DNA from 2 places in the Paraburkholderia sp. 31.1 genome. Region 2 is predicted to be linked to the other one. Evidence: riboswitches for the same ligand, from Rfam matches in the RefSeq annotation. Region 2 holds a riboswitch; the other holds the start of a gene.
What was found. Region 2 has a riboswitch for thiamine pyrophosphate ahead of thiC (phosphomethylpyrimidine synthase ThiC). Riboswitches for the same ligand answer to the same signal wherever they lie in the genome.
Positions count from the first base shown of each region.

Region 1: another riboswitch for thiamine pyrophosphate. It lies ahead of F6X37_RS23405 (FAD-dependent oxidoreductase); the one in region 2 lies ahead of thiC (phosphomethylpyrimidine synthase ThiC).

Region 1 is NZ_VZQN01000031.1:47,761-56,680, reverse strand. Features, by position in the region: gene F6X37_RS23410 (ABC transporter ATP-binding protein/permease) at 1-1,062, opposite strand, end outside; TPP riboswitch at 1,494-1,617, shown strand; gene F6X37_RS23405 (FAD-dependent oxidoreductase) at 1,838-2,974, shown strand; gene thiS (sulfur carrier protein ThiS) at 3,034-3,231, shown strand; gene F6X37_RS23395 (thiazole synthase) at 3,339-4,154, shown strand; gene thiE (thiamine phosphate synthase) at 4,151-5,254, shown strand; gene F6X37_RS23385 (ABC transporter ATP-binding protein) at 5,346-6,170, shown strand; gene mlaE (lipid asymmetry maintenance ABC transporter permease subunit MlaE) at 6,167-6,934, shown strand; gene mlaD (outer membrane lipid asymmetry maintenance protein MlaD) at 7,026-7,556, shown strand; gene F6X37_RS23370 (VacJ family lipoprotein) at 7,576-8,556, shown strand; gene F6X37_RS23365 (phospholipid-binding protein MlaC) at 8,671-8,920, shown strand, end outside.
Region 2 is NZ_VZQN01000008.1:187,726-196,645, forward strand. Features, by position in the region: gene F6X37_RS08090 (L-lactate permease) at 1-1,078, opposite strand, end outside; gene F6X37_RS08095 (hypothetical protein) at 1,374-1,847, opposite strand; gene F6X37_RS08100 (glycine zipper 2TM domain-containing protein) at 2,081-2,305, opposite strand; gene thiC (phosphomethylpyrimidine synthase ThiC) at 2,451-4,382, opposite strand; TPP riboswitch at 4,471-4,588, opposite strand; gene F6X37_RS08110 (GreA/GreB family elongation factor) at 4,731-5,135, opposite strand; gene F6X37_RS08115 (hypothetical protein) at 5,728-6,186, shown strand; gene F6X37_RS08120 (DUF1223 domain-containing protein) at 6,299-7,162, shown strand; gene F6X37_RS08125 (cytochrome b/b6 domain-containing protein) at 7,211-7,855, shown strand; gene F6X37_RS08130 (molybdopterin-dependent oxidoreductase) at 7,926-8,729, shown strand; gene F6X37_RS08135 (pentapeptide MXKDX repeat protein) at 8,822-8,920, shown strand, end outside.

The sequences.
Region 1 (8,920 bases), on a different contig from region 2:
ATGCACGACGCGCTTGAATTCGCGCAACCGGTTCACGGTCGCGCGCCATTCGACGAGGCTCGTATAACTGTTGATGAACCACGAGAACGAATCGCTGACCGTGCCGAACGCGCTCGAAATCTGCATCAGCACGCCGAACGTGAACGCGCCCGCGAAGTAGCGCGGCGAGGCGACGACGATCGGGAAAATGATCGCGATCTGGCCGTAGAAGCTCAGCACGAAGGTCAGGCGCTTCGTGTACTTCATCACCTGCCACCAGTTGTCGCGGATGCGGCCGAACAGCGTGCGCGCGTTCGTCTTCTCGGTTTCCATGCCGTTGTAGAACGCGATCTGCTCGGCGTTCTCACGCAGCCGGATCAAGCCGAAACGGAAATCGGCCTCGACTTTCTGCGCCTGATAGTTGATCGACACGAGCGGATGGCCGACCTTCTGCGTGACGAGCGAGCCGACGACCGCATACAGCGCGGCGGCCCACACCATGTAGCCGGGGATCTGCAGCGGCATGCCGCCGAGCGAGATGCTCAACGCGCCCGCGAGCGACCACAGGATCGTGATGAACGACACGAGCGTGACGACGGTCGACAGCAGATCGAGCGTTAGCGACAGCGTGGTGGTCGCGAACGACTGCAGGTCGTCGCTGATCCGCTGGTCGGGGTTGTCGGCGAGGCGGTCGCGCTCGATGCGGTAGAACGCGCTGTCGTCGAGCCACTCGTTCAGGTAGCGGGTGGTCAGCCACTGGCGCCAGCGGAAGCCGAGCATCTGGCGCAGATAGCGTCCATACACGGCGAGGATGATGAAACCGAACGCGAGTCCGGTAAAGATCATCAGCAGGTGCGGGAAGTCGTGGACGTTCTTCGCCTGCAGCGCGTTGTAGAAGTCCCTGCTCCAGCTATTCAGGCGCACGTTGATCCAGACGACGAGCAGGTTCATCACGATGATCGTGACGAGCAGCCCCCACGCGATGCCTCGTTCCTCGGAAACCCAGTAGGGCTTGATCAGGGTCCACGCGGAGACCTTTTCGTCGGGCGGCAGCGCGGGGCTGGCGGAAGTATGTGGTGTCATGAGCATCCTGATGAAGTGCTGACCCGAAGTGCCATTCCGGCGTACGGGTCCGATCTGGTTGACCCATGTCGGGCGATCCCGCGAACAGCAGGCCTCTTTGCGAGGGCGTGGCTGCCGCGGGTCTGCGATACCTGGCCGGGCATCGCGCCATCACGCTCGATGAACGCGAGTCCGGACGGGCGCCCGATTCTGGCGTGACGCCCTTAAGCGAAAATTAATTTTCGGGGCCGGCATCCGCTGCGGTGCCGCCGCCACGCATGCGGCCACGAGCGCCGCGCGCGCCGCGTTTTTGCGGCACCGGTCACGGCATTGTGCCAGAGCGCCGGGCCGCTTCGCACCGGCATCTCGATAGACGGTGCCAGATCAAAATTCGGGTGGCGACCGCGGCGCGCTGGTTTGCGGGCGCCGCGCCTTTTATGGTCTAATGACCTGCGACGAAACAGGGGTGCTTCGCCCACAGGCGGCATGACTTTCATGCCGGGGCGGCGAGGCTGAGAGAGACCCTTTGCACCCGATCCGGGTAATACCGGCGCGGGAAGTTTCCGGAAGCAACCGTCTTCCATTCCCCGCCGGGCGGCGAGCGCAGCTCACATGTGCACGTCGTGACCGGCCGGCTTCACCCGCCGGTTTCGTCCTGGGTACGTGCGTTTTGGCCGTACGGAAAGGACTCGATGACCGCCTATTCTTCAGACATGCATTTTTCCCTTCGTCACGCCGCCTCGGGCGAGCCGTGCCGTTTTGGTTTTGCCCACCGCAGTCGAACGGAGCGCGCGCGATGAACCGTCCCGCCCGACCCGATTTCGCCGTGCTCGGCGGCGGCCTGTGCGGCCGCCTGGTCGCGTGGCGCCTCGCTGGCGACGGGCATCGCGTGGCGCTCTACGAGCGCGGCGATGCCGCCGGTTCGCAGGCTGCCGCGTGGGTCGCCGCCGCGATGCTCGCGCCGCTGGCAGAGGCCGCGAGCGCCGAGCCGCTGATCACCCGGCTTGGCGCGAGTTCGCTCGAAAGCTGGCCGCGCGTGCTTGCCGAACTGCCGGAGCCGGTGTTTTTCCAGCGCAACGGCACGCTCGTCGTCTGGCATCACGCGGATCGCACCGAGGCGCCGCTATTCGAGCGGCGCGTGCGTGCGAACGCGCCGGCCGAGTTGCTCGACGGCGGCTTCGTCGCGTTGGCGGGCGCGCAGCTCGACGCCGCCGAACCCGCGTTGGCCGGCCGCTTCAGTCAAGGCTGGCTGCTGCCGCGAGAAGGCCAGCTCGACAACCGCCAGGTGCTGTCCGCGCTCGCGGCCGGGCTTGCCGAGCGCGGCGTCGACACGCACTGGAACACGCCGATCGACGACGCGTCGCTGCCCGAGGCCGGCATCACCATCGATTGCCGCGGGCTCGGCGCGAAGCCGGTGCTGCCGACGCTGCGCGGCATCCGCGGCGAAGTTGCGCGCGTGCATGCGCCTCACCTGCTGCTGACGCGCCCGGTGCGGCTACTGCATCCGCGTTACCCGCTGTATATCGCGCCGAAGCAGAACGGCCTCTACGTGATCGGCGCGACCGAGGTGGAGGGCGAGGACATGTCGCCCGTCAGCGTGCGTTCGGCGCTCGAGTTGCTGAGCGCGGCGTTTTCGGTGCACCCGGGCTTCGGCGAGGCGCGCATTCTCGAGCTGAATTCGCAGTGCCGGCCGACCTTGCCCGATCATCGCCCCGCGCTGCTGTGGGACGGCGCGCGCACGCTGCGCGTGAACGGCCTGTACCGGCACGGCTACATGATCGCGCCCGAAGTCGCCGACGAAGCCGTGCGCTTCGCGAGCGCGCTGCTCGACGGCCGCGTCGGTGATGCCGACGCATTCGCCGGCTGGCGGCGCGACTCACGCTGGAGCGAGCTGTTCCAGCAGCATTTCGCGCGCGAGCCGGCCCGGGCGTAGCGGCCAACGTGCCGCGCGCGATGCCGCTTGCGCCATCGATTGAACCGTATTCGAACACCATGGACATTCATATCAATCAGAAGCCGTTGTCGCTGCCCGAGGGCGCGACTGTCGCCGATGCGCTCGCCGCCTTTGGCGCGCGTCCGCCGTTCGCGGTCGCGCTCAACGGCGATTTCGTCGCGCGTGCGCAGCATGCGGCGCGCGCGTTGCAAACGGGCGACCGGCTCGACGTCGTGCAGCCGGTCGCGGGCGGCTGAGCGCGACCGCGCCAGCCTCTCGCTTACCGAACGCAACAACCGTCGCCGAAAACCCATTGCCGCAACGCGGTCGGTTCTAGCCGCGAGGGCAAACCAGGATGATGCAAATGACTTCTCACGAGACCGCCGACGCGCTGACGCTATACGGTCAAACTTTTGCAAGCCGCGTGCTGCTCGGCACATCGCGCTATCCGTCGCTGCAATCGCTGTCCGATTCGATCGACGCCGCGCGCCCCGGCATGGTGACGGTCGCGCTGCGCCGTCAGATGAACGAGGGCCACGCCGAAGCCGGCTTCTTCGATCTGCTCAAGCGCCATGGCGTGCCGCTCTTGCCGAACACGGCGGGTTGCCTGAGCGTCGGTGAAGCGGTGACGACCGCGCACATGGCGCGCGAAATCTTCGAGACCGAGTGGATCAAGCTCGAACTGATCGGCGACGACTACACACTGCAGCCCGACCCGGTCGGCCTGATCGAAGCCGCCGCGCGGCTCGTCAAGGATGGCTTCAAGGTGCTGCCGTACTGCACCGAAGATCTGGTGATCGGCCGCCGTCTGCTCGACGCCGGCTGCGAGGCGCTGATGCCGTGGGGCGCGCCGATCGGCACCGGCAAGGGCGTGATCAATCCATACGGGCTGCGCGTGTTGCGTGAGCGGCTGCCGGACGTGCCGCTGATCGTCGACGCCGGGCTCGGCGTGCCGTCGCATGCGGCCCAGGTGATGGAGTGGGGCTTCGACGGCGTGCTGCTGAACACGGCCGTGTCGCAGGCGACGCACCCCGACGCGATGGCGCGCGCGTTCGCGCTGGGCGTCGAGGCGGGTCGGCAAGCGTATCTCGCGGGCCCGATGGCCGAGCGCGAGAGCGCGCACGCGAGCACGCCGGTGGTCGGCATGCCGTTCTGGCATCAGGATGGAGGTGCCGCATGACTCAGTCGTTGACGCTGAAGGACCGCGATCTGTTCTGGCCGACGGCCGACGAACTCATCGAAGCCGCCGAGCGCATCCGCGCACGTCTCGGCGACTGGCCGCCGACGCACGCGCCGTGGCGCATCTGCCTGATCGCACCCGACGAACCGAACGGTGGCGACCTGATCGTGACCGCCGACGCACAGCCGCACGGCGAGCAGATCGCGCGCTGGCTGACGCGGGGTGCGGGCGTGATCGTCGCCGCGGAAAACCGCGCGACGCTGCATCTGGGCGGCGAGAAGTACGGCCTCGAAGGCCATCTGGCGGAAGACTGGATTCCCGCGCTTGCCGCGTTCCTCGACTGCGGTTTCGATCCGCACGACGCGCTGGTGCTCGCGCTCGCGTGGCGCGATGGCGACGAGACCCGCGCCGACGATGCTTTCCCGGCCGACCTCGCTCGCTTTCCGCGCCTTACCGACCTGCCGGCGGCACCCGCCAAGGCGTTCCCGCGCTGCCCGGCAAGGCTCGGCCTGTATCCGGTGTTGCCGACCGCGGACTGGGTCGAACGGGTGGTCGGCTTCGGCGTGAAGACGGTGCAGTTGCGCCGCAAGTCGGCCGAACCCGCCGACGAGCTGAAGCGCGAAATCGCGCGCTGCGTGGCGGCCGGCCGCGCGCACGACGCGCAGGTGTTCATCAACGATCACTGGCAGGCGGCGCTCGAGGCGGGCGCATACGGCGTGCACCTCGGCCAGGAAGACGTGCATACCGCGGATCTGTCCGCGCTGGTCGACGCGGGCATCCGCCTGGGCCTGTCCACTCATGGCTTCTACGAGATGCTGAAGGCGCTGCATTTGCGGCCGAGCTACATTGCATTGGGCGCCGTGTTCCCGACCACGACCAAGGTCATGCCGACCGCGCCGCAGGGCTTGCGCCGCCTCGCACGCTATGTGCGGCTGCTCGACGGCGTGGTGCCGCTCGTCGCGATCGGCGGGATCGATCTGCAGGTGCTGCCGGACGTGCTCGCGACCGGCGTCGGCTGCGCGGCCGTGGTGCGCGCGGTGACGGAAGCGGCCGATCCGGCCGCCGCGGTTTATGCACTGCAACACACGTTTACGCAATAATCGTCAGGCATAGTCAAGGAACGGGGCACCTCACGGCAGCTTTTGCACGATGGCCCTATAATTCGGCCTTCCCTGTAAAAGGATTGTCAGTTTGGTGCCTTCCTATCCCGAGACCTTACTCGAACTGCGCGACGTCGACTTCGGTTACGGCGACCGGCTCGTCCTGTCGAATCTGAATCTGCGCTTTCGTCGCGGTCAGGTCGTCGCGGTCATGGGCGGCTCGGGTTGCGGCAAGACCACGGTGCTGCGGCTGATCGGCGGCCTCGTGCGCGCCCAGCGCGGCCAGGTGCTGTTCCATGGCGAGGACATCGGCGAGCAGACGCGCGAAGGCCTTTACGCGCTGCGCCGCAAGATGGGCATGCTGTTCCAGTTCGGCGCGCTGTTCACCGACATGTCGGTGTTCGAAAACGTCGCCTTCTCGCTACGCGAGCACACCGATCTCCCTGAAGAACTGCTGCGCGACCTCGTGCTGATGAAGCTCAACGCGGTCGGCCTGCGCGGCGCGCGCGACCTGCTGCCGTCCGAGATTTCCGGCGGCATGGCGCGGCGCGTGGCGCTCGCGCGCGCAATCGCGCTCGACCCCGAACTGATGATGTACGACGAGCCGTTCGCCGGTCTCGACCCAATCTCGCTCGGCATCACCGCGAACCTGATCCGCACGCTGAACCGGGCGCTCGGCGCCACGTCGATTCTCGTCACGCACGACGTGCCGGAATCATTCGCGATCGCCGACTACGTGTACTTCCTGTCCAACGGCGGTGTGCTTGCCGAGGGCACGCCCGACGAACTGCGCGCGTCGACCGATCCGACCGTGCGGCAGTTCATCGACGGCGCGCCGGACGGCCCGTTCAGATTCCACTATCCGGCGCAGACGCCGCTCGCGGCGGACTTCGGCATCGGCGGAGGCCAGTCATGATCAATACGATCGGTCGCTCGGTTATCACCGGGCTCGGCACCGCCGGCTACGCGACGCGCTTCTTCCTGCGGCTCGTGCTCGAATTTTTCCCGCTGCTGCGCCGCCCGCGTCTTGTCACGAAGCAGATCCACTTCGTCGGTAATTATTCGCTCGTGATCATCGCGGTGTCGGGGCTGTTCGTCGGCTTCGTGCTCGGGCTGCAGGGCTATTACACGCTGAACCGTTACGGCTCCGAGCAGGCGCTCGGGTTGCTGGTCGCGCTGTCGCTCGTGCGCGAGCTCGGGCCGGTCGTGACCGCGCTGCTGTTTGCCGGGCGCGCGGGCACGTCGCTGACCGCCGAAATCGGCCTGATGAAGGCGGGCGAGCAGCTCACCGCGATGGAAATGATGGCCGTCGATCCGGTCAAGGTCGTGATCGCGCCGCGCCTGTGGGCCGGCATCGTGTCGATGCCGATCCTCGCCGCGATCTTCAGCGCGGTCGGCGTTCTGGGCGGTTACGTGGTGGGCGTGCTGCTGATCGGCGTCGATGCCGGCGCGTTCTGGTCGCAGATGCAAAGCGGCGTCGACGTGTGGCGCGATGTCGGCGCCGGGGTCGTCAAGAGTGTGGTGTTCGGCCTCGCGGTGACCTTCGTCGCGCTGTTTCAGGGCTACGAGGCGAAGCCGACGCCGGAAGGCGTGTCGCGCGCGACGACCCGCACGGTCGTGTACGCGTCGCTCGCGGTGCTCGGGCTCGATTTCCTGCTGACCGCGCTAATGTTCAGCTAAGACCGCGCAGCATGCCGGCTGCCGGCGGTGCATGATGCGCCGCGCACGGCGGGAGGTGGCGGCGGCGCGGCGGATTCACTTTGGGATGACGATGAAAAAGAATGTTCTCGACTTCTGGGTCGGCCTGTTCGTGGTGCTGGGTTTCGTGGCGTTGCTGTTTCTTGCGCTGAAGGCCGGCAATATGAGCTCGTTGTCGTTCCAGGCAACCTACCCGGTCAAGCTGAAGTTCGACAACATCGGCGGGCTGAAGCCACGCGCGCCGGTGAAGAGCGCCGGCGTGACGGTCGGCCGGGTCGCGTCGATCGGCTTCGACAGCAACACCTACCAGGCGCTCGTCACGATCGATATCGACAAGCAATATCAGTTTCCGAGGGACACTTCGGCGAAGATCCTGACCTCGGGTCTGCTCGGCGAGCAGTACATCGGGCTCGAGCCGGGGGGCGACTCGGAAATGCTGAAGGCCGGCGATACGATCTCGATGACGCAATCGGCGATCGTGCTGGAAAACCTGATCGGCCAGTTCCTGTATAGCAAGGCCGCGGATTCCGGCGCGGCGAAGCCCGCCGCATCCGCCCCTGCACCGGCGCCGGGCGCGCCGGCCTCCGGCGCTGCCGGCCAGTAAGGCCAACAAGGAGAATTAGATGCAGACGACACTGCAGACCGCGCGCAGCGGCGCGCGCGTCCTACAGTTCGGCAAGGTCGCCGTGGCGGCTGCGCTGCTCGCCGGTTGCACGACCGTGCAGACGCCTACCAAGGGCGACCCGTTCGAAGGGCTGAACCGTACGATCTTCACCGTCAACGACAAGATCGACCAGTACGCGCTGAAGCCGGTTGCGCAGGGCTACGTTTGGGTCACGCCGCAGCCGGTTCGCGACAGCGTGACGAACTTTTTCTCGAACATCGGCGACGTCTATATTGCGGCGAACAACCTGCTGCAGCTGCGCATCGCCGACGGCGTGTCCGACATCATGCGGATCGTGATCAACACGTTGTTCGGCGTCGGCGGCCTGTTCGACGTCGCGACGCTCGCGAAGCTCCCGAAGCACGACAACGACCTCGGTCTGACGCTCGGCCACTACGGCGTGCCGGCGGGCCCCTATCTGGTGCTGCCGCTGTTCGGGCCGAGCACGGTGCGCGATGCGGTCGGCTCGCTCGGCAACTACTACGTGAACCCGATCAGCTACGTCGACCCGCCGGGCCTGAGCTGGGCGCTGTATGGCCTGAACATCGTCAACACGCGCGCGAACCTGCTCGGAGCGAGCAACCTGCTGGAAGGCGCGGCGCTCGACAAATACTCGTTCGTGCGTAACGCGTATCTGCAGCGCCGGCAGTATCTGTTGTCGGATAACCGCCGGCGGCCGCAGGAACTGCCGAGCTACGACGAGGAAGCGCCGCTGCCGAAGTACGACGAAGGCGAGACGGGCGCGGCAGGTGTGCCGGCCAAGCCGGCTCCCGCATCCGGCGCGGCCGTGGGCACGCCGCAAGGCGCGTCGGCACCGGAGGCCGCGTCGGGCGCCGAAACACCGCCTCTCGACCTGAAAGGCGGCCCGGAAACGCAAGTTCCGGCCGGTCAGTTGGTGCCGCCCACGCGCTTCAACTTCCCGTCCTTAAGATTGCATTGAACGTGCAGCCGTAACAGATCGATACGACTCTCGCAGTTTGCGCATGGATTGCCGTCGAACTCGCGTGATAAGGTCGATTCAAACTGTTGCATTATTTTTGAGGCAAAGCTCGATATGAAAAAATTCTTCCTGATTCCGTTGTTTGCCGCGTTGTTTTCGTTCATCAGCGCGGGCGCATCGGCGCAAACCGTCGACACCAGCTCGCCCGACGCGCTGATCAAGACCGTCACCCAGCAGGTGATGGACGCGATTCGGGGCGACAAGTCGATCCAGCAGGGCGACATCACGCACATCACGGCGCTCGTCAACGAAAAGATCCTGCCGTACACCGATTTCCGCCGCACCACCCAGCTCGCGATGGGCC
Region 2 (8,920 bases):
CGGCGACGAGGATCGCGGTACCGGTCGCGAGCGGCTGGAAGTCCCAGACCGCGCCGTACGGCGTGTTGTAGAGCGTGATGAACACGGCCTTGTCGAGACCGGGCCACGACAACTTGATGTCGCCGATCGTGAAGATCCTCGCGATCGTCCAGATGATCACGACGACCGACACGATGATCCACGGATACCAGCCCTGTACGCCGCCGATCTTGCCGCGCACCTCGCTGATGCGATCGACGTTGATCGCGAATTTCGGATCGACGGCGGGTTTCCAGACGCGCAGGAACGCAACGGTGAGGATCAGCGAAACCAGCGACGACAGCACGTCGGTCAGGCTGTAGTTGATGAAGTTCGAGACGACGAACTGGGTCAGCGCGAAGCTCAGGCCCGAGACCAGCAGCACCGGCCAGATCCGCAGCATGTTGCGAAAGCCCGCGTACACGGCGATCACATAGAAGGGCAGCAGGACCGCGAAGAAAGGCAATTGCCGCCCGACCATCTTGCCGAGCACATCGGACGGCAGATGCGTGACCGCGCCGAGCACCGTGATCGGCACGCCGAGCGCGCCGAACGCGACCGGCGCGGTGTTGAAGATCAGCGTGAAGGTCAGCGCTTCGAGCGTCGGAAAGCCGAGCATGATCAGCAGCGAGCTCGTGATCGCGACCGGCGTGCCGAAACCCGAAATTCCCTCGAGCAGCGCGCCGAACGAAAAGCCGACCACGACGAGCACGATGCGCCGGTCGTTCGGCAGGTTGTCGATCATCCACAGGCGAAAGGCCTCGAAGCGTCCCGAGCGCTGCGCGATGTTGTACAGCAGGATCGCGGTGAACACGATCCACATCACTGGCCAGATCGCGAACACGACGCCAGCCGCGACCGAGTTGAACGCGAGCCCGACCGGAAACTGCCAGACGAAAATCGCCACGATCAAACCGATGATCAGTCCCGCGAGCGACGCTTGCCACGCGGGCCTGCGCGCCCAGCCGAGCAGCGCGAGCACGGCGATGATCGGCAGCGCGGCGACGATGAACGACGGAAAAAGCGAATTGCCAACCGGAGTGAGTAGTTGATGAAACATCACGTCTCCTTCGTTGTTGTGTAATTCGACGCGGGGGATTGCGCGTGACGGCGCGTCGCTCTGATTCGGCGGACGCTCGCAAGTGGCCTCGACAAAGCGGCGTCGCCCGATTTAAGCGGGTGCTGCATGAAACCTTCCAAGGATAGAGCGCCTTACCGGCGCGTCAAGCCGGGAAAGTACGGGCGGGGTATGCGCGGTGGAGGGCGATACGCGCGGAAAAACGACTCATGAAGAAGCGCGCGCGCCGGCAGTTGAAGTGCCGGCGCGTGCACGCTCCGCGACGAAAGAGGACAGGTCAATGCGAGTGGCCGCCCCCATGACCGCCCCAATGGCCGCCCCAATAACCGCCAATGCCGATCGCAATCGACGGTCCGTAGTAGGCGGGGTAGCCGTAATAAGCGGGATAAGGCGGCGGCGGATAGTAGGCGGGATAAACCGGCGGCGCCGCATACACGGGCGCGGGGACCGCATAACCGGGCGGCATGTCTTGCGGTGCGACCTGCATTTGCGCCTGGGCTTGAGGCGGCTGCTGTTGATCGGTCGCCGGCGCGGTTTGGTCGGCTGTGGTCGCGGGCGCGGTCGAATAGTACGACGGGTAATAGCCGGCGGGATAGTAGCCGGCGGGGTAATAGCAGCCTGCAAAAAAGAGACTCGAGGCGAGCACGCAAATCGCGGTGGCGGGCCGCGTGAACCTCGCGGAAAAACTGGACGAATCGCGTGGCGTCGAGAGACGCACCACGCAAAGATGGGTGACGACGCGGGACTTCATGGCGCGCTCCTCGATGAACCGATGCCGCCTTGCGCGACGTCGTTATGAGGAGCTTACGCTCTTGCCGCGGCAGCGCTGTGGCAAAACCGCAACCGCATATTTCAGCCTATTTCCACGCGCGTTGTCGGGACGAGGGCGCACGGCATCCGCCGCTGTTGGCAGTCCGGATCGTGGTCCGAAAAAATCGTTTGCTGTCCTGTATGAATCGTTAGACACGTCATCGGATGCAACGCTCACTTGCCGACCTGGTTACCGATGACGCCGCCTACCGCCGCGCCGCCCAACGTCGACAAGCCGCTGCCGCCGATCGCCGCGCCGGCCGCGCCGCCGACACCCGCGCCGATCGCGGTATCGCGTGTGCGTGGGGACATGTCGCCGCATGCCGCGAGACCCGCGACAAGTGAAAGGGCGGCTGCGACCGTACCAAGACGAGTACCGAGATGACGGATCGATTTCATGATGCTGACTCCGCTCGTTGTTGGAAACAGATGTTTCCTTCTCTCAGCACGCAACGTGCCTGCTCGATGCGGTGGAATAAAAAAGCCCGCCATGCCGGCGGGCTTCGATACTGCAGTGCTGGTTAGCGCGAATCGCGCAACCCGCTTATTGCCGCTGATAAATCTCCGCGCCTTGCTTCATGAACTCGATCGACTTTACTTCCATGCCTTTCTTCAGCGCTTCGTCGTCGGTGACGCCTTGTTGCGCGGCGAACTCGCGTACGTCCTGGGTGATCTTCATCGAGCAGAAGTGCGGGCCGCACATCGAGCAGAAATGCGCGACCTTGGCCGAATCCTTCGGCAGCGTTTCGTCGTGGAATTCGCGCGCCTTGTCCGGGTCGAGACCGAGATTGAACTGGTCTTCCCAGCGGAATTCGAAGCGCGCCTTCGACAGCGCGTTGTCGCGCACCTGCGCACCCGGATGACCCTTCGCGAGATCGGCGGCATGCGCGGCGAGCTTGTACGTGATGATGCCGGTCTTCACGTCGTCCTTGTTCGGCAGACCGAGGTGTTCCTTCGGCGTCACGTAGCACAGCATCGCGGTGCCGAACCAGCCGATCATCGCGGCGCCAATGCCCGACGTGATGTGGTCGTAGCCCGGCGCGATGTCGGTGGTCAGCGGCCCGAGCGTGTAGAACGGCGCTTCGTCGCACCAGTCGAGCTGCAGGTCCATGTTTTCCTTGATCAGCTGCATCGGCACATGGCCCGGACCTTCGATCATCACCTGCACGTCGTGCTTCCACGCGATCTGCGTGAGTTCGCCGAGCGTCTTCAGCTCGCCCAGTTGCGCTTCGTCGTTCGCGTCGTAGATCGAGCCGGGACGCAGGCCGTCGCCGAGCGAGAAGGCCACGTCGTAGGCCTTCATGATTTCGCAGATCTCTTCGAAATGCTCGTACAGGAAGCTTTCCTTGTGATGCGCGAGACACCACTTCGCCATGATCGAGCCGCCGCGCGACACGATGCCGGTCATCCGGTTCGCCGTGAGCGGCACATATTGCAGACGCACGCCCGCGTGGATCGTGAAGTAGTCGACGCCCTGCTCGGCCTGCTCGATCAGCGTGTCGCGGAAGATTTCCCAGGTGAGATCTTCAGCCTTGCCGTTGACCTTTTCGAGCGCCTGATAGATCGGCACCGTGCCGATCGGCACCGGGCTGTTGCGGATGATCCATTCGCGCGTTTCATGAATGTGCTTGCCGGTCGACAGATCCATCACCGTGTCGCCGCCCCAGCGGATCGCCCACGTCATCTTGTCGACTTCCTCGCCGATCGACGATGTCACCGCCGAGTTGCCGATGTTCGCATTGACCTTCACGAGGAAGTTGCGGCCGATGATCATCGGCTCGCTTTCCGGGTGATTGATGTTGTTCGGGATGATCGCCCGGCCGCGCGCGATTTCCTCGCGCACGAATTCCGCGGTGATTTCGGTGAGGCCGTTCGGACCGAACGCGCTCGCGCCGAATGCCTGGCCGGGGTGCTGACGGCCCATCATCGCGGCGAGCTTCGCGCCGTTCGGGCCGCTCGTCTTCAGGGTCTCGAGGTACTCGGCACGGCGCTGGTTTTCGCGAATCGCGATGTATTCCATTTCCGGCGTGATGAGGCCTTGCTTCGCGTAGTGCATCTGCGTCACGTTCCTGCCGGCGATCGCGCGGCGCGGCGTGCGATGCAGTCCCGGAAAACGCAGCTGCGCGGTGGCCGGATCGGCGGCGCGCTCGCGGCTGAAGCTGCTCGACAGACCGGTCAGCGGCTCGGTGTCGCCGCGCTCCTCGATCCACGCCTCGCGCAGTGCGGGCAGACCCGCGCGGATGTCGATCTCCGCGTCCGGGTCGGAGTAGGGGCCCGACGTGTCGTACACGTAGATCGGCGGATTCTTTTCGCCGCCGAAGCTGTCGGGCGTGTCGGCCTGCGAGATTTCGCGCATCGGCACGCGGATGTCCGGGCGCGAGCCGGTCGCGTAGACCTTGCGCGAATTCGGCAACGGCGCGACGGCGGCCTCGTCCACGTGGGCTTCGGCGGAAATAAACTTCGGATTGGCGTTCATGTAAGTCTCCGTACAAAGTGGGGCGGCTAAGCAGGAGACCGAGATGGAAGTAGTCGGAAATCGCGGAGAGGTGAGGCCCTTGAGGCTGGAGCGAAATCCGTACGCTTCCCTGCGCTGGCATTATCCAGATCAGGTTCAAAGGGTATTTCTCACCCACGCAACACGGACCTCCAGCTCCGCGCTACGCAGGACCCCCGCGTTAGCAGCGCACACGATACACCGGCCGCCCGCGGTTTGGCAACCTGTCTGAATGACTCAAAAAAACTGGTCCGGATGAAACCAGACATCTCCTATGCTTGATTCGAGACCGCATCAGACAGGGCAACTTACAGCGAGGGAACGGCCGCCTTACAGTGAAAAATCGTCGGCGGCTTCAGGCTGATACAGGATTTTGTCGAGCTTGAGCACTTTCTGATCGCCGCTGGGTGGCGTGAAGCGGACGCTCTCGCCGCGGCGCGCGCCGAGCAGCGCGAGGCCAGCCGGCGAGAACACATTCAGGCGCCCTTGCGCGAAATCGGCGTTGGGCGGATAGACGACGGTCCACGTCATCTGTTCGCCGCTCGCCGTGTCGATCAGCGTCGCTTGCGAGTTCATCGTGACGACGTCGGCGGGGATGTCGTGCGAGTCGACGATCACCGCGCGTTCGAGCACATCGTCGAGCATGTGCTGCAACTTGGCGTCGGTGGCCGCGTATTTCTCGAGGCGGCTCACGTCGAGTTCGGTCAGGTAGCAGGTTTTGATCTTCTTCATCATCAGGACTCCGGATAAGGCGGTCATGGATGGCCGCGTGCAACGACCCATGGGGTGGTCGGCGGATGAGTGGACGAATGGGAGAGCCCGGTGCCCGGCGACGCGGCCCTGGGTATTGGCGGGCTGCGTCAGCGAGGGCGCCGGGCGGCGTGAAGCGGGACCGTTCGGGACGTCTCGCCGGGGCCGTGCGACGCGACGTCCGCGCGCGCGCACTCGCCTGCGCGGCATGGGCGCAAGCGGGCGAGAGCACGGAAAGTCGGACGACGCAGAGAAGTCACGGGCAAAACGACCAAGTGTTGGGGAAGAGCGATCGAGAGGTGCCGGGCGACAAAGCGTGAGGCCGCGCGGCAGCAGCGAGACGAAAGTTTGATGTTAGCACGCTGTCTCACGCAGCTCCGTTTGCGACGTCGCGCCCGTCGATTGACCGTTTTTTGTGCGGTGCGAGAAGAAAGCGGTGTGGTCCGCATTGCGTTCAAGCCAGTCAGAGGATTGCCGTTAAACAAAGTGCAGCGAAGGCCGCACTCCGGCGAAGCGATTCGCGGGATGGCGCGTGAATGGCGCGAGGCGACTCGCGCCGATTGACAAAGAGGTGCACATGAAAGCGGAAAGCAGGCGGTGGCGAACGTTCGGTCGCACAGTCGCGGTGGTGGCATTGCTTGCCGCGCCGCTGGCGGCGCCGGCGGCATCGACGGTGACGGGCGGCGTGATCCGGTTCGTGGGGATGATCGTTGCACCGCCGATGCAGATCAGCGTGGATACGGCGCCCCCTGGCGTCGGCGTCGGTAGCGCGAGCGTGGCGGGTCAGCGCTTTTCGCGCACGGTGACGTTCAGCGCGCCGCCGGGCGTCGTCAGCGGGGCCGATGTCGCGCTCGAAGTGAACGGCGGCACGCAGTCGCGCGATCTGGTGGCGGCGCGGTTCGTCGATGGCACCGGGCGCGTCGCGACGGCCCGCGACGGCCACTACGCGGTCGATCGCGCGGGCGGCGTGCTGTCGCTGAACGCGAAGCGCACCGATACGGACACGCGCGTGACGGTGGTGGTCAGTTACGACTGAGTCGCGGGCGAGCTTTGGCTGGCTCATCCCATGCCGGAAAAAAAATTAAAAGAGGCTTGTCATAACCGGCCGCGCGGCTCGACAAACGTGCAGATTACGATCGGAGCACGTCATGTCGACCGCGCACAATCGCTCGATACTTCAGCGCTTTACGACTTTTTCGACGCCCGCCGTCGGCCTCGCGCTTTTTCTGCTGAGCGGTTCTGGCATCAGTGCGGCTAACGCGGCCGGGCCCCTGTGCGCCACGCACAGCCCCGCGCACCGCGTCGCGCTCGTCGAGCTGTACAGCAGCGAGGGCTGCGATAGCTGCCCGCCCGCCGACCGCTGGCTCAGTCAATGGAAAAGCAACGGTGCCGCGCACGGCATCGTGCCGCTCGCGCTGCACGTCGACTACTGGAACAGCCTCGGCTGGACCGACCGCTTTTCCCAGCATCGCTTCACCGAACGTCAGCAAACGCTGACGCGTCTCGCGGGCGCGCACACGCTCTATACGCCGGAAGTGTTCGTCGCGGGCCGCGAGCTGCGCGACTGGTCGCAACGCGACAGTTTCGAGCGCCGCATCGACGAGCTCGTCGCCGAACCCGCCCAGGCGAGCGTCGCACTTGCGCTGAGCCCGCGTGCGCCCGGCGCGTTCGATGTCGATGCGCAGTTCAGCACGACGGCAGCCGCCGCCACGGGTGCGTTGAGCGCCTATCTCGCGATCTACGAGAACGCGCTGACGACGCAGGTCGGCGCGGGCGAAAACCGCGGCGCGACGCTGCATCACGAGCGCGTCGTGCGCGCCTGGTTCGGGCCCGTGCCGCTCGTCTCCGGTCACGCGCGGATTCATCAGGACATCGATGTACACGCTGCGAGCGTCGATGCGCAAGCCGATCCGAGCGCCAACGCCGCCGGCCGCTTCGGCGTGGTCGCGTTCGTCGAAAGCGACGCGAGCGGCGACGTGCTGCAAGCGACCGACCTTCCCGCGTGCCGTTGATCGACATCGCGCGCGCCGCATTCACTACCGCTGCTCGAGGAGAGCCCCATGTCCACACCCCACGCCTTGCGCCCCAGCGCACCAGCCGCGCCCACCGCGCCGAAGCGCGGCGTCATTCATCCGCTGTGGCTGCGCATCACACATTGGCTGAATGCGCTCGCCGCGATCGTGATGATGCTGTCGGGCTGGCGCATCTACGACGCGTCGCCGATCTTCCCGGCGTTCAGCTTCCCGACCGCGATCACGCTGGGCGGCTGGCTCGGCGGCGCGCTGCAATGGCACTTCGCGGCGATGTGGCTGCTGGTGTTCAACGGCCTCATGTATATCGCGCTGAATCTCGCGAGCGGGCGCTTCGTGCGGAAGTTCCTGCCGCTGACGCCGCGCGCGGTACTGCGCGATTTCGTCGCCGCGTTGCGCGGGAAGCTGTCGCATGGCGATCTGCGCGTCTACAACGCGGTGCAGAAATTCGCCTACCTGTTCGCGATCGCCGATCTGATCGTGCTCGTGCTATCGGGGCTCGCGATCTGGAAGTCGGTGCAGTTTCCGCTGCTGCGCGAACTGATGGGCGGCTATGACAACGCGCGCATCGTGCACTTCAGCGCGATGTCGCTGCTGGCCGCGTTTCTCGCCGTGCATCTGGCGATGGTCGCGCTCGTGCCGCGCTCGTTGCTCGCGATGTTGCGCGGACGTTGAGCCCGCGGCTGCCCACGCGCATGCTCACGCTCATGAAAACGCAACGCGAATTCCAAACGGATACCGAATCATGAACAAGCCGATAGAGAAACCAGCGGACCCATCCACACATCGTGTGAGCCACAAGCTCGACCGCGCATCGATCCTGCTCGATGCGAAGCGCGAACTGGCGATGCCGTCGCGACGCCTGTTCGGCAAGCAGCTCTTGACGCTCGGCGGCCTGTCGATGCTAACCGGCTGCTCGCTGACCGACGACGCTTCCGTGAACCGTTTCCTGACAGCCGTGTCGCGGCTGAACGATCGCGCGCAGGCCGCGCTGTTCGATCCGAAGCAGCTCGCGCCGACCTACACCGAAGCGCAGATCACGCGGCCGTTTCCATTCAACGCGTACTACGGCATCGACGACGTGCCGCACGTCGACGGCTCAGATTATCAATTGAAGCTGAGCGGCCTCGTGACCGGCCAGCGCGTGTGGACGCTGCCCGAGCTGTACGCGCTGCCACATGCCGAGCAGATCACGCGACATATCTGCGTCGAAGGCTGGAGCGCGATCGGCCGCTGGGGCGGCACGCCATTCGGCGATTTTCTGCGGCGCGTCGGCGCGGACACGACGGCGAAGTACGTCGGCTTCAAATGCGCGGACGACTACTACGAAAGCATCGACATGCCGACCGCTTTGCATCCGCAAACGCTGCTGACGTTTTCCTACGACGGCGAACGGCTGCCCGCGAAATACGGCTACCCGATGAAGCTGCGCATGCCGACCAAGCTCGGCTACAAGAATCCGAAGCACATCGTCGAAATATTCGTCACCAACACGTATCCCGGCGGCTATTGGGTCGACCAGGGCTACAACTGGTTCGGAGGCTCCTGACGCATGCGGGCGCACGCGCGCTTGCGGCAGCGGCTTCGGAAGCACGCCGGCTCTCGCCGGCTTCGATTCATCCACCACCAAGGAGTCATCCCATGAAGAAGATTGCAGTTACCACGATCGCGTTGTTGATGCTGGCAAGCGGCGGCGCGGCCTTCGCGCAGGCGAGCGGCACGATGTCCAACGATGAGATG